Regions from separate parts of the Pseudarthrobacter sp. MDT1-56 genome, predicted to be linked through region 1. Evidence: riboswitches for the same ligand, from Rfam matches in the RefSeq annotation. Region 1 holds a riboswitch; the other holds the start of a gene.
The links. A riboswitch is a leader RNA that binds a small molecule or an ion and turns the genes downstream of it on or off. The one in region 1 is predicted to bind S-adenosylmethionine.
Positions count from the first base shown of each region.

Region 2: another riboswitch for S-adenosylmethionine. It lies ahead of AC50YC_RS05970 (aminotransferase class V-fold PLP-dependent enzyme); the one in region 1 lies ahead of AC50YC_RS16655 (DUF1737 domain-containing protein).

Region 1 is NZ_JBWZCK010000012.1:97,215-104,456, forward strand. It holds gene AC50YC_RS16635 (low molecular weight protein-tyrosine-phosphatase) at 1-50, shown strand, start outside; gene pabB (aminodeoxychorismate synthase component I) at 47-2,098, shown strand; gene cls (cardiolipin synthase) at 2,105-3,580, opposite strand; gene AC50YC_RS16650 (aminodeoxychorismate lyase) at 3,674-4,636, shown strand; SAM riboswitch class IV at 4,730-4,844, shown strand; gene AC50YC_RS16655 (DUF1737 domain-containing protein) at 4,940-5,167, shown strand; gene AC50YC_RS16660 (rhodanese-like domain-containing protein) at 5,164-5,583, shown strand; gene AC50YC_RS16665 (O-succinylhomoserine sulfhydrylase) at 5,584-6,792, shown strand; gene AC50YC_RS16670 (glutamate--cysteine ligase 2) at 6,815-7,242, opposite strand, start outside.
Region 2 is NZ_JBWZCK010000003.1:209,468-216,709, reverse strand. It holds gene AC50YC_RS05985 (fluoride efflux transporter FluC) at 1-291, opposite strand, end outside; gene AC50YC_RS05980 (metal-dependent transcriptional regulator) at 278-991, opposite strand; gene AC50YC_RS05975 (class I SAM-dependent methyltransferase) at 1,028-1,786, opposite strand; gene AC50YC_RS05970 (aminotransferase class V-fold PLP-dependent enzyme) at 1,878-3,356, opposite strand; SAM riboswitch class IV at 3,391-3,504, opposite strand; gene AC50YC_RS05965 (glutamyl-tRNA reductase) at 3,628-4,977, opposite strand; gene hisN (histidinol-phosphatase) at 5,085-5,897, opposite strand; gene rsgA (ribosome small subunit-dependent GTPase A) at 6,007-7,122, opposite strand; gene aroA (3-phosphoshikimate 1-carboxyvinyltransferase) at 7,106-7,242, opposite strand, start outside.

The sequences.
Region 1 (7,242 bases):
ACGGGCAACACCCCGGCACCGCTGGGCAGCCGGTACGCTCTAGTTCATGAGTCCCGCACCCGTCATCATCGCCATCGACGGACGATCCGGCGCAGGCAAGACCACCCTGGCGATCGAACTGGCGGCACGGCTCCGCGAACACCACAAGGTTTCCCTCTTCCATCTTGAGGACATCTACCCCGGCTGGAACGGCCTTGCGGCCGGCATTGAACGCTACGTCTCGACCGTGCTGGCCCCGCTGCACCGCGGCGATCCGGCCGAATGGGTCAGCTGGGACTGGAAGGCGCATTACGACGGCGACACCCGCACCACCCAGCCCGCCGAAATCGTCCTGGTGGAGGGCGTAGGCGCCGCCGCGGAGGCCGCCCGTCCTTTCCTGGCCGCGGTGGTCTGGGCCGATTCCCCCGAACACGATCGGCGCAGCAGGGCCCTGGCCCGCGACGGTGAAAGCTACGAACCCTTCTGGGATGAGTGGGCCGCCCAGGAGCAGGCGTGGCTTTCCGGGGACGACGTTCCCGCCCACGCCGATATCCGGGTGCTCAACCTTGCTGACGGCGCCGCTCCCGCGGAAGTGCTGCAGGCGCTCCAATACCTTCCGGCACTGGCACCGGCGCTCCTCCCCGAGCTTGGCGCCCGCCGGGGCCTCCAGCTCCGCGCCGAGAAGATCTCCGCGGTCCCTGACCCGGCCCGGCTGTTCGAATCGCTCTTCGGCCGCTCCGTCAATGCCGTCTGGCTCGATTCCTCCTTGGCGCCGGACGGCAGCGTGGCGGCGGAGCGGAGCCGCTTCAGCATCCTGGCCGACGACGGCGGCCCGTTCGGCCAGTCGGTCCGGCACATTTCGGGCACCACCCGCGTGAGTGTCGGCAACGCCAGCGTCAGGACCGAGGGTCCGTTCTTCCGCTGGCTCGACGGTGTCTGGGGCCGCAGTGACCTCCGCGCCCCGGATGACTACCCCTGCGATTTCACCTTGGGCTGGCTGGGCTACCTCGGCTACGAACTCAAACGTGAGACCGGCGGCAGCGACGTCACGGCCGTATCCCCCGACGCCAGCCTGCTGTTCGCCGGCCGTGCCGTGGTGCTGGACCATGGTGAAGGCACGGTCTGGCTGCTGGCCCTGGACACCGCGGACGCCGGCGACTGGCTGGAGGCCGCCCGCGCCGCCACCGGGACATCATCCGGACCGGCGGCGGCAGCCGGCGGCAGCGACGCCGTCGAACCATCCGCCCCCGGCCATGGCCCGGACTTCTCCGCGCGGGATTCGGAAGTCTCCTACAAATCCAAAATCACCCTGGCCCAGCACGAGATCGCCGAGGGCAACACGTACGAGGTCTGCCTGACCACCGCCCTGGCAGCGGAACTGCCGGCCGGCTCCTTGGACCCGCGGCAGGCCTACATGGCGCTGCGCCGCAGGAATCCCGCCCCGTTCGCGAGTTACCTGCGGTTCGGGGACCTCACCGTGGCGAGCACCTCGCCGGAGCGTTTCCTGCGGATCACGGCCGACGGCGGGATGCGCGCGGAGCCGATCAAGGGCACCCGGCACCGGGACGCGGATCCCGCACGGGACGCGCTGCTGCGGCACGAGCTTGAGTCCTCCCCGAAGGACCGCGCCGAGAACATCATGATTGTGGACCTGCTGCGCAACGATCTCAGCCACTTCGCCGTCCCCGGCTCGGTGACGGTCAGCCGGCTCTGCGCGATCGAAAGCTACGCCACGGTCCACCAGATGGTGAGCACCATCGATGCCCGGCTTCGGCCCGGGATGCCGCGGGCCGAGGCCGTCGCGGCCTGCTTCCCGGCCGGTTCCATGACCGGCGCCCCCAAGGTCAGCACCATGGCCATCCTGGACCGGCTCGAGGGCGCACCCCGGGGTGTGTACTCCGGCGCGATCGGCTATTTCTCGCTCAACGGCGCGACCGACCTGGCGGTTGCGATCCGCACCCTCGTCCTCACGGCACAGGCCGGAGGCGGCACCGGGCTCAGCCTCGGCGTCGGCGGAGCGATCACCGCGGATTCCTCGCCGGAGGAGGAGTACGAGGAGATCCGGACCAAGGCCTTCGGGGTCCTCTCGGCGCTTGGCGCGGAGTTCCCGCCCGGCTGACGCCGGTTACTGCAAGGTCGCCGTCAGCCGGGCGACGTTGTCCACGTATTTGACCCCCATCGGCCGCTTCATCCAGTCATCGAGCGTCAGTTCGCGCGAAATGCCCCGGTACGTGTCCTCGACGGCGCTGATCCGCTGCACGATGTCCTCGCCCAGAAGCATCACCGAGACCTCGAGGTTCAGCGAGAAGGAGCGCATATCCATGTTGCTGGAGCCCAGCACGGCCACCTCGTTGTCGATGGTGAAGTGCTTGGCGTGCAGCACGAACGGGGCCTTGTACAGGTAGATCCGCACCCCGGCTTCCAGCAGCGCCTCATAGTAGGACTGCTGGGCGTGGTGGACCAGGAACTGGTCGCCCTTTTCGGAGACGAAGAGCTCGACGTCGACCCCGCGCTGCGCCGCCGTCGTCACCGCGTACAGCAGCGAATCATCGGGGACGAAGTACGGGCTGCAGATCGAGATCTTGCGCTGCGCCGAGTAAATCAGCGTGTTGAAGAGCCGCAGGTTGTTTTCGGTGATGAAGCCGGGGCCGCTGGGCACCACCTGGGCGGTGATGTTTCCGGCGTGCAGTTCGGGCCGGTGCGCTAGCTGGCCCTCGAGGGATTCGTCGGTTTCACTGAGCCAGTCGGTGGCGAAGACGACGTTGAGCGTGGTGACGATCGGTCCGCGCAGGCAGGCCATCAGCTCGACCCACTCGCGGCCGATCTTGCGGTGCCGGGAGTTGTTGTAGGAGGGCTCGATCAGGTTCTGCGACCCGGTGAAGGCGATCTCACCATCGATCACCATGATCTTGCGGTGGTTCCGCAGGTCCGGCCGCCGCCACTGCCCGTGCACGGGCCGCAGCGGAAGCATGGGCCGCCAGCGGATCTTGCTGGCCTTGAGCCGGGCGATCAGCTTGCTGTAGCCCTGGATGCGCAGGGTCCCCAGGTGGTCGAACAGGAGGCGGACTTCGACACCGCGTTCGGCCGCCTTCTCCATCTCGGTCAACAGCTCGTCCGTGACGTGGTCCGAGCTCAGGATGTAGAACTCGGCGTTGACGAACGACTTCGCCTCCCGGACGGCAGCCGCCATCGCCTTGATCGAGTCCGGGTAGCCGGGCAGGAGCTCCACGTGGTTGCCGTCGACCATCGGCAGCGAGCCCAGGGTCTTGTTCAGTTCCGCCGCTGAGGACACCCATTCCGGGCCCTCGTAGCGGCTTTCCACCATCGCCAGATCGGAGGCCCCGGCGCGTACCCGGGTGTTCACGGCGTCCTGCTGCGCCCGGCGCTTGCGGGAGAGCCGGAAGTTGCCGAAGAGCAGGAAGAGGACCAGGCCGACGGCCGGAACGAAGAAGATGATCAGGAGCCAGGCCATGGCCGTGGTGGGACGGCGGTTTCCGGGGATAATGCCGAGGGCCAGGACCCGGATGGCGAGGTCAACCACGGTCAGGATCAGGATCACCCAGGACGGGAGAGTTTCCGCCAGGGAAAATGGCCACAACACAGACGAACCCCTCAAGTTCCAGACCCGCGGAAGAGTTCCGGAACGGGCAACGGTCAAATCCTATCCCGCAGCCCGCCGCACTAAGCTGAAGCCATGACTTCTCATGCTGCCGCCCCCGCCCCTGTCCCGGTGCTGGTCTTCCTGGATCCGGCGTTCGACGGCGGCCGTCTGGCCGATGCCACCAGGCCGCAGCTGATGGCGACGGACCAGGGCGCGACGCGCGGCGACGGGGTCTTCGAGTCGCTGCTGGCCGTGGGCGGGCAGCCCCGCAAGCTCCAGGCGCACCTGGACCGGCTGGCCGGGTCGGCCCGGCTGCTGGAGCTGGACATCCCTGCGGAGGAAACCTGGCGCCGGGCCATCGAGACGGCGATCGGCGAATTCCGGCGCCAGCACGTGCCGGGCGCCGGGACCGTCGAGGACGACGAACTCGTGGTCAAGCTCCTCGTGACCCGCGGCGTCGAAGGTGCGGGCACGCCCACCTGCTGGGTCCAGGCCTCCGCCCCCGGGCCCGCCGGGAGGCGCCAGCGCGAGACCGGCGTCGACGTCATCCTGCTGGACCGCGGCTATGACAGCGACATCGGGGAACGGGCCCCGTGGCTGCTCATGGGCGCCAAGACGCTGTCCTACGCCGTCAACATGGCCGCGCTCCGCTACGCGCATGCCCAGGGCGCGGACGACGTAATTTTCACCTCCGCGGACGGCCGGGTGCTGGAGGGTCCGACCTCGACTGTGTTGCTCGCGCACCTGGAGACGTCCGACGACGGTGCCGGCGGGGTGCGCACCGTCCGGCGGCTGATAACGCCCCAGCTCGACAGCGGGATCCTGCCCGGCACGTCGCAGGGTGCCTTGTTCATCGCGGCCAAGGCCGCCGGCTGGGAGCTGGGCTACGGCCCGCTGGAGCCCCGAGACCTGTACGACGCCGACGCCGTCTGGCTGATCTCCAGCATCCGGCTGCTCGCACCCGTCAACCACATCGATGGCAAAGAGATCGGCACCCCCGAGCTGCGCCGGCAACTCACCGCAGAGCTCAACGCGCTCTACGCCACAATCGAGTAGTCCTCCCCTCCCCCGCGTTGCGGGGCGGAGCGTTACTTAACATGACGACGGCGGCGATGCAGGCCGGCGTTGCAGGTGTTACGTTTTTTGGTGAGTAATGAGAACCGGCGCCAAGCCCTGACTTGCCGGTCGGCAACCCTCCCTTTCGCGGCGGGGTGCCTCAGGTGAATACTCGGCATATCGACCATTCGAGCTGCAAGCGTGAAAGATAGGAGATCCGTCGTGCCTGACGCGTCCGCCCCCGCTGTCCCCGGGACAGCACCCGCCCCGTCCCCCGCAGTCCCCGGTGCCGCCGAGGAAAAACTGGCCTACCGCCTGTTTTCCGGCCCCGATGACCGCGCCTTCTGTGAGCGCGTCTCGGCCGCCCTCGCCGAGGGCTACGTGCTGCACGGCAGCCCGACCGCCACCTTCAACGGCAGCAGCGTCATCGTGGCGCAGGCCGTCGTGCTGCCGGCGGCGATCGCCAGCGCCGATGCCGCCGTCGCCAACGCCGTTGATGACCTCGAGTTCGACGGCGAGGGCCACGCGTGAGCTACGCCGGGGACCTCAGCCCGCAGGAGGCCTGGGCCAAGCTGGAGAAGGGCGCCATCCTGGTGGACGTCCGCACCGAGGGCGAATGGGCCCACATCGGCATCCCCGACACCGCGGCCGCGGGCACCAAGCGGAACGATCCGCTCTTCATCCAGTGGAACCTGGCCGGCGGCGTCCCCAATTCCCAGTTCGTTGAGCAACTGAAACTCCAGGCTCCCGAGGGCGAAGGCACCGAACTGGTCTTCCTTTGCCGGTCCGGCGCCCGGTCCATCGCCGCGGCGATTGCCGCGACGGACGCCGGTTTCATTTCCTACAACATTCTTGAGGGCTTCGAAGGCGAACCGGACCGCCACGGCGAGCGCACTGTCAACGGCTGGAAGAACCGCGGCCTGCCCACCAACCTCGGAGAGCACTAAGTGACCTTCAACCCTGATGCCGCCGGCTGGAGCGCCGACACCCAGGCCGTCCGCGGCGGACTCGACCGCACCGGTTTCCAGGAAACGTCCGAACCGGTCTTCCTGAACTCCGGCTTCGTCTACGAATCCGCGGCCGCCGCGGAGCGCGCCTTCACCGGCGAGGACGAGCGCTTCGTTTACTCCCGCTACGGCAACCCCTCGGTGGCCACTTTCCAGGAACGGCTCCGGCTGCTCGAAGGCACCGAGGCCTGCTTCGCGACCGCCTCGGGCATGTCCGCGGTCTTCACTGCCCTCGGGGCCCTGCTGGCCGCCGGCGACCGGGTGGTCGCGGCCCGTTCGCTGTTCGGATCCTGCTTCGTGATCCTCAACGAAATCCTTCCCCGCTGGGGCGTCGAGACGGTCTTTGTGGACGGCCCGGACCTGGAGCAGTGGCGGTCGGCGCTGTCGGAGCCCACGACGGCGGTCTTCTTCGAGTCGCCGTCGAACCCGATGCAGGAAATCGTGGACATCGCCGCCGTGAGCGGGCTGGCGCACGCCGCCGGGGCGACGGTCGTCGTGGACAATGTCTTCGCCACCCCCCTGCTGCAGCGCTGCGGGGAGCTCGGCGCCGATGTGATCGTGTATTCGGGAACCAAGCACATCGACGGCCAGGGCCGGGTGCTCGGCGGGGCGATCCTGGGCACCAAGGAGTTCATCGAGGGCCCGGTCAAGCAGCTCATGCGCCACACCGGCCCGGCCCTTTCCGCCTTCAACGCCTGGGTGCTGACCAAAGGGCTGGAGACCATGGCCTTGCGCGTGAACCACTCCTCCGCCTCCGCGCTGCGGCTGGCCGAATGGCTGGAGGAACAGCCCGCGGTCAGCTGGGTCAGGTACCCGCTGCTGCCGTCCCATCCGCAGTACGATCTGGCTGCCCGGCAGATGAAGGCCGGCGGCACCGTGCTGACCTTTGAGCTCTCCCCGTCCGCCGGGCGTTCGGCGAAAGAGGCCGCGTTCGCGCTGCTGGATGCGCTGCGGATCATCGACATCTCCAACAACCTGGGCGATTCGAAGTCCTTGGTCACCCACCCGGCCACCACCACGCACCGCGCCATGGGGCCCGGGGGCCGGGCGGCGATCGGGCTCAGTGACGGCGTGGTGCGCCTCTCCGTGGGCCTTGAGGACATTGAGGACCTGACCCGCGACCTCGGCCAGGCGATGAAGCAGGTCTAGGACTGTTCCGGCCCGCGGTGGGTCAGCCGCGGCGGACCCGGCCCAGGGATGAGTCCCCGTCGGTGAGGTCCCCGGTGACGGTTCCCCGCAGGGTCACTTCGACGGCCCGTTCGACGACGGCGGCCAGGCCGCCTGCGTGGTACGGCTCCCGCTGCAGCTGCGACCCGGTGCCCTCCGCCAGGATCCGGCCGACGCCCGCCCGCACCAGCTCCAGCTCGCCCTGTTCGGCCAGCACCGGTGCGACGAAATCCACCAGTGCGTGGACCACCTCCGCGGCCGGGGCCGGGGTGAAGGTCCCGAAGTCCAGCAGCTGCCCGCGCAGTCCGCAGTTGCTGGCCTGCCAGGCCGCCATCCGCAGCAGCAGCGTCGGCACCGGGGCGGGGTCGACGCCGTCGTTCCATTCCCGGGACGCCGATTCCACGAGCGCGCGCACCAGCACGGCGATCAGCG
Region 2 (7,242 bases), on a different contig from region 1:
ACGGAACTGCTGGTCGATGGCGAACACCACGGCCGAAAAGGTGGTGAAGGAACCCAGTAGTCCGGGGCCGAGCCCGGCACGCAGCCAGAAGGCGGTCTTTGGCCGGGCGATCCAGACCGTGGTGAGGGCCGCCAGGACAAAGCTGCCGACGACGTTGATCACCAGGGTGGTCCAAGGGATGGAGCCCGCTGTCTCGGGGAACACGAGCCCGGCACCGTAGCGCAGTTCCGTGCCGATCAGTCCGCCGACGGCGACGGCCGCCCACGCACGCCAGCCGTTAGTTTCGCTCAAGGCTGCAGCCGGGATGGCCGGACTCGCTGTGCACCCAGAGGGCGGAGGCGACTTCCTCGGCGAGGTCGAACTCGTGCCGGGCCGCACCGGATCCGATGCGCACCACCAGGGCGCCGCCGAACGGCTTGCGGCCCAGGACCTCCACGTCCGCGTCCAGATCGATCTCCTCGGCGGAAAGGTAACGCAGCAATTCAGGGTTCTCGTCGCTGATGCGGGTGATCCGGCCCGTATGCCCGTCATCGAGTTCGCTCATCCGGTAGGCAGCGGGCATCACGATGGAACCGTCTGCGGCCGGGATCGGATCGCCGTGCGGGTCCCGCACCGGGTTCCCGAGCTTGGCTGCCATCCGGTCGATAAAAGTGTCCGAGACGGCGTGCTCCAGGAGCTCGGCCTCGTCGTGGACCTCGTCCCAGCGGTAGCCGAGTTCACGGACCAGGAAGGTTTCGATGAGCCGGTGCCGCCGGACCATGGACAACGCCAGCCGGACGCCGTCGGCCGTCAGCGTGATGGCGCTGTAGGGCTGGTGGTCCACGAGGCCCTGGTCCTTGAGCTTGCGCACCATTTCGGAGACCGAGGAGTTGGCTACGCCGAGCCGTTGGGCCAGCTGGGTGGAGGTGATGGGCTTGTCCTGCCACTCCGTAAAGGAGTAGATGACCTTGACGTAGTCCTCGATCGAGGAGGAGGGCAGACTGGTCTTCACAGTTTCCAGCCTACCGTCAGGCGGCGCCGGAGACGGTCAGGCCCGGACGGCCCGCCAGCTCTGCGTCAGGTAGGGGAGCGGAAGGACCTCGCCGGGGCGGTGGCCAAGGTGCTCGTGGAGGTACCAGTCGAGGTTGCCCAGGACCTTGGCCCGGGTTGTTTCGCTGGCGGCCAGGTAGTAGCTGCGGGACTTCGTCAGCTCCATGATGTCGGCGGTCCGCACCGGATCTTCCCATCGGGTGAGGTGGCTCTCCAGTCCCGTGAATTCCGGGCCAAGGGGCGGTGTGAAGTGCGGTTTGTGCACATCGCCTGCATGCATGATGCGTGAGAGGCGGTGCACCCAGGGAACGGACGTGTCCAGCTGGTTCCAGGTCAGCCCCAGTACCCCGTGGGGGCGGAGGATCCGTGCGATTTCTGCACTGGCCAGGAGCGGATCGCACCAGTGCCAGGCCTGGGCGACGGTGACGACGTCGAACGCCCCGGCGGGCAGTCCGGTGCGCTCGGCGGTACCCTCGACGGCGGTGACGCCCGGGAGCGTCCGGCGCAGCTGTTCCAGCATGTCGGCGGACGGGTCCACCGCGACTGTGTGCAGGCCGCGCGCGACCAGCAGGGCGGTGAACTTCCCGGTGCCGGCGCCGAGGTCCGCGGCGTCCCTGGCGTTCCGGGGGACCAGCCAGTCGGCCGAATCGTCGGGGTACCCGGGACGGACGCGGTCGTAGTGTTCCCCGCCGTCCTGGAAACTCTGCCCCAGCTCCTGGCGCCGTTCCCGATGCAGTTTGGGTCCGCCGCGTGCCACGTGCGATCTCCTTCGACAGGTCCGGATGGTACCTTTCGAATTTACCGCACGCGGCAGGGGCGGTGGTTCCCCGCCGGACCTCAGCGGGCTGTCAGTCCTGGGTGCAGGGGGCCGCGCCGGCGGTGCCGGGCGTGTTGGGGGCCCAGTGCGGGTAGCTGCGGGTGTCGTTGGACGGCACCCAGCGTCCGGCGTCCACGACGTAGTCCCAGCCGAGGCCGGTCCGGCGCAGTTCCTGGAGGGCGGCGAGCAGCCGCTGGGCGTCCTCCAGCCGGGACCCCACACCAAAACTGGCCCGCAGCGAGCCCGACGGGAGCCCGAGCCGCCGGAGCAGGGGGTGCGCGCAGAAGCGGCCGTCGCGCAGCCCGATGCCGTGTTCGGCGGACAGGTACGCCGCCACCAGTCCCGCGTCGTAGCCTTCCACCGAGAAGTTGACGACGCCGATCGTGCCGGTACCGGTGGCGGTGCCCGCGGCGTTGCCAGGCCCGGCGCCTGCCGGAGAGTCGAAGGAGGCACTGTCCGAGAAGATCTGGTGGACCGTCACACCGTCAATCCGGGCAAGGCCCTCAACGAGGAAGGACCGGATGGCGTTTTCGTGCGTGTGCCACTGGTCCGCGTCCAGATCGGCGATCACCTGGGTGGCCCGGGCCAGGGCGGCGGCGCCAAGGACGTTGGGGGAGCCGCCTTCATGCCGGGCCGGGCCGGTGGTCCAACTGACGCTGTCAATCCTGGCGTCCTGCACGGCTCCGCCGCCGGCCAGGTGCGGGGTGCCGGCGTCGAGCCAGTCGGGACGGCCGATCAGAACCCCGGCGCCGAACGGTGCGTAGAGCTTGTGCCCGGAGAAGGCAAGGTAGTCGACGTCGTCCGCGGCGATGTCGATCCGCCGGTGGGGCGCCAGCTGGGCGGCGTCCACGACGATCCTGGCGCCGTAGTCGTGGGCCAGGGCGGCCAGGGCCCGGATCGGCAGGATCTCGCCGGTCACGTTGGAGGCGCCGGTCACGGCGAGCAGGCTGACGCCGCTGTGGGCGAGCTCCGCGCGGAGCAGTTCCAGCGTGGCGGCGAGGGTGGGGGCGGCGATGACGCTGCGGTGCGGGACGCGCTGCCACGGCAGCAGGTTGGCATGGTGCTCAATGTCGAGGTACAGCACCTCGCCGGTGTGCACGCCGTCGACGGCGGGCAGGCACCCGGCCAGCAGGTTCAGGGAATCGGTGGTGTTCCGGGTGAAGATCACCGCATCGTCCGGCCGGCCGCCCACGAACTCCCGGACAATGGTGCGGGCGTTCTCGTAGACCGAGGTACTGATCTGCGAGGCGTAGCCGGCGCCGCGGTGGACGCTGGCGTAGTACGGCAGGATCTCGTTGAGGTAGGCCGAGACCACGGACAGGGCAGGGGCCGAGGCGCCGTAGTCCAGGTTGGCGTAGCGGACGTGGCCGCCCTGAATGAGCGGTGCCTGGATCTCGGCGCCGGTCACGGCGGCCAGCGGCCGTCGGGCTACGGCGAACCGCGCGTCGGGACGGGCCTGGCTGGCGCCGGTCTGAAAGTCAGGGGTGGCAGGAATGGTGGCAGTAGTCATGGGACCTCGCTCGAAAAGGACCCCACACACCGGGGATCCGCGCTTGCCGGGTCCGTTCCGGACCGGCCAGGTCGTCACCCGGGGCACCCCACCGCGAATGGAGGGTTGCCGGCCAGCAAACCGGGGTTTAGCGCTGGCACTCGTGACCTGCTTCGAGCCTAGGACATGCCTGCTGCCGCAGAAAGGCGGGACATGAATGTGAAGCCGTTTGTTACGCGAGGCGCGCGCCGGTTATTACCGGACAGCCCCAAGGCGGATCGTGGCGCGACGATCAAGAGGCAGCAATACCCCGCTCAGGGGTCGGGGCGGCAGCCTCATTGTCGGCCTGGACGCTGAGGCCGAACAGCGTATGCAGCGCCGCCGTGTAGTCGTCCTGGCGTCCGAGGGCGGCGAGCTCCCGGGCGCGGACCGTCGGGGTATGGAGCACGCGCCGGATCATGCGCCGGAGGGCGAGGTTGACGTCTTCAGTCGAGGCGCCCCGGGCGTGCTGTTTGCTGACCCGCTCCATTTCGCTCACCAGGACCTGTTGGAGGTGCTCGCGCAGGGCGACGACGGCGGCATCGACAGCGCGGGCCGCGTCTTGCTCCTCGAAGTGGCGTGCCGATTGCCGGACCAGGGCGCGCGCGAGGCGCAGCGCTTCGGCATCCGCCGGGGGAGCGGCGAGGTGGACCGATTCCAGCGTAATGAGGTCCACCCCCGGCAGTTCCGCCACGTGCGGGTCGAAATCGTGGCTGGGAGCGAGGTCGATGACGGTGAGGGGACGCGCCGCACCCGCACGCCACCGGGCGAGGGCGGCAGCGTCGACGCGGACCCCTGCACCGCTACAGCCAATGACAAGATCGGATCCGGCAACGGCTGCCGGCAACTGCTGTGCGGAGATGGCTCTACCGCCCCTGGCCGCCACGAAGGCCTCCGCGCGGCCGGAATGGGAGAAGACGGAGATCTCGGAACATTTTCGGTTCCTGAGCAGCTCCGCCACGTAACCGGCGTAGGAACCGGTACCGAAGAGAACGGCCGACGTCCCGGTGGTCCCGGCCCGCCTCGTTCCGGCGGCGAGGTCCAAGGCGACCGAAGCGATGGATCTGCCCGCGTTGCTGAGCGAGGTCTGAGCCCCGACATCCTTGGCCGTGCGGGACGCGGCCTGGAACAGCCTGCCCAGCCGCCCGCTGGTGGTTCCGGCGGCCTGTGCGTCGGCGAGAGCGCGCCGGACCTGGCCGGCGACTTCGCGCTCACCCACAACGACCGAGTCCAGGCCCGCTGCAACGGCGAAGAGATGTTCGACAGCCGTGGTTCCCCGGAGTTCCTCGAAAAGGGCCGAAAGGCGGATCGTTGGCAGCCCGGAGCAGAACTGGACTGAATCGAGGACGTCTGCGCGAGCGGCTTCAAGGACCGCCAGGGACGGGACTTCGCAATAGATTTCGAATCGGTTGCAGGTGGACAGGACCACGGATGCTGCGACGGGCGGACTGCCGGTAAGAATATGCTGTGCGAGCCCGGCGGAAGCGGCGTGCAGGGCGGCGGCGGACGCGGGGTCCAGGTCCCGGTACTTCGCCACGAGCACCAGCAGAACGGGGCTGACGACGGAGGTGCCGCGAATCGAGGCTTGATGTGTGTCAGACAAGGCTGCTCTCCTCCCAAAAAGATGCCCTAGTCTTGAGGCCGGCTGTCGGGGCCGGCGTCTTTGACAGAGTCGTACAGGGAGGTTGGGGAATCCTTGGAAGCGGGTTGTTAGAGCAGGTCGTCCAGGCCCGGGTTGAGGCGCTTGAGAACCTCCGAGTGCAGGATGGAGTTGGTGGCGAGGGCGTTGCCGCCGAAGGGGCCGTCTTCGCCTTCGAGGGAGGTGAAGCGTCCCCCCGCCTCCGTGACGATCGGGACCAGCGCGGCCATGTCGTAGAGGTTCAGTTCGGGCTCGCAGGCGATGTCGACGGCACCTTCGGCCACGAGGCAGTAGGACCAGAAGTCGCCGTAAGCGCGGGTCCGCCAGACCTTCTCGGTGAGGTCAAGGAACTCGTCGAGGTTGCCGCGCTGCTTCCAGCCGCCCAGGCTGGAATAGGACAGGGAGGCGTCCGAGAGCTTGGAGACGTTGGAGACTTTCAGCCGGGTGGCGGCAGCCAGCGAACGGCCCATGTAGGCTCCGGCACCCTTGGCGGCCCACCAGCGCTTGCCCAGCGCCGGGGCGCTGACGACGCCGACGACCGGCTCGCCCTCGTCGACGAGGGCAATCAGGGTGGCCCAGACCGGGACGCCGCGGACGAAGTTCTTGGTCCCGTCAATCGGGTCGATGATCCACCGGCGGGAGCCATGGCCGGAACTGCCGAACTCCTCGCCAAGGACGGCGTCGCGCGGACGGGAGCGGGAGAGCTGGCCGCGGATGGCCTCCTCGACTGATTTGTCGGCGTCGGTCACCGGCGTCAGGTCCGGCTTCGTCTCAATCCGAAGGTCGAGCGCCTTGAAGCGGCTCATGGTCTGGGAATCTACGGAATCTGCCAGTACATGGGCAAGGCGCAGGTCATCGTTGTAGCTCGAAGCGGGTTGACTCATGGTTCCAAACTACCGCCAAAGCGGGCTGCGGGGCGGGAGGCCACGGGCCTGCGCCGCCGGATGCGGCCGGGCACGGGGCGGCTGACGGCCGGACAGCCGGCCTGCCGGACTAGGAGACGGTACCCAGTTCCTTGACGTCCTGGGCTTCCATCCGCGGGTCCGTCCCCAGCAGGCGGCGGAGCGAGGCGAGCCGGGCGGGGCCGGACTCGCCGGCATGGCCGGCAGCAACCCAGGCGTCCACCCCGCAGTTGACGGCACTGGAATCGTGCTTGCATCCCCGCTCGCAGTCGTCGGTGCCTGGCTCGAGGTCCGGGAAGGAGCGCAGGATCCGGTCGGGATCCACGTGGGCAAGGCCAAAGGAGCGGATGCCGGGGGTGTCGATGATCCAGCTGCCCGGCGGCGCCTCGTTGACCTTGAGGGCCAGCGCGGAGGAGGAGGTGTGGCGGCCGCGCCCGGTCACGGCGTTGACGCCGCCGGTGGCGCGCTCGGCGCCGGTCAGGGCGTTGACCATGGTGGACTTGCCCACACCGGAATGGCCCAGCATGACGGTGACCTTCCCGTCGAGGTGGGCGCGAAGCTGGGAGACGGCGTCCTTGTCCAGCCGGGCGGAAAGTCCGTCGTCCGAGCGGGCATCGATGCCGGAGGCGGCGGAGTCCGCCGTCTTGGAGATGATCACCGGGAAGGCAAGGTGCTGGTAGTTGGAGAGGAGTTCCGCGGGATCCTTGACGTCGGCCTTGGTGACGAGCAGCAGCGGCTCGATGCCGGCGTCGTACGCGGCCACGAGGGCACGGTCGATGAATCCGGTCCGGGGCTCCGGATTGGCGGCCGCCACCACGATCACCAGCGTGTCGGCATTGGCGACGACGGCGCGCTCGATCGGGTCCGTGTCGTCGGCGCTGCGCCGCAGCAGGGTCCTGCGGTCCTGGATCTTGACCAGCCGGGCCAGGGTGTCGGGTTCGCCGCTGACGTCCCCGACGAGGGAGACGAAGTCGCCGGCGACGACGGGGTTGCGGCGCAGTTCCCGGGCGCGGGCGGCGATGATCTTGCGTTCTTCGGGGGTGCCTTCGGCGACGACGGCGGTGTAGCGTCCGCGGTCAACGGTGATGATCCGGCCGGTGACGGCGTCGTCGTAGGCGGGCCGGTCCTTGGTGCGGGGCCGGGTGCCCTTTTTGTTCGGGCGGATCCGGACGTCGGATTCGTCCCAGGAGTCAGTGCTGCGTGCCACCGGAGGCGTCCTTCTTTGCGGTGGCTGCGTTTCCGGCGGTGCCCTGGGCGAGCATGGACTCCCACATCTGCGGGAAGTCCGGCATCGTCTTGGCGGTGGTCGCAATGTCCTCGACCTCGA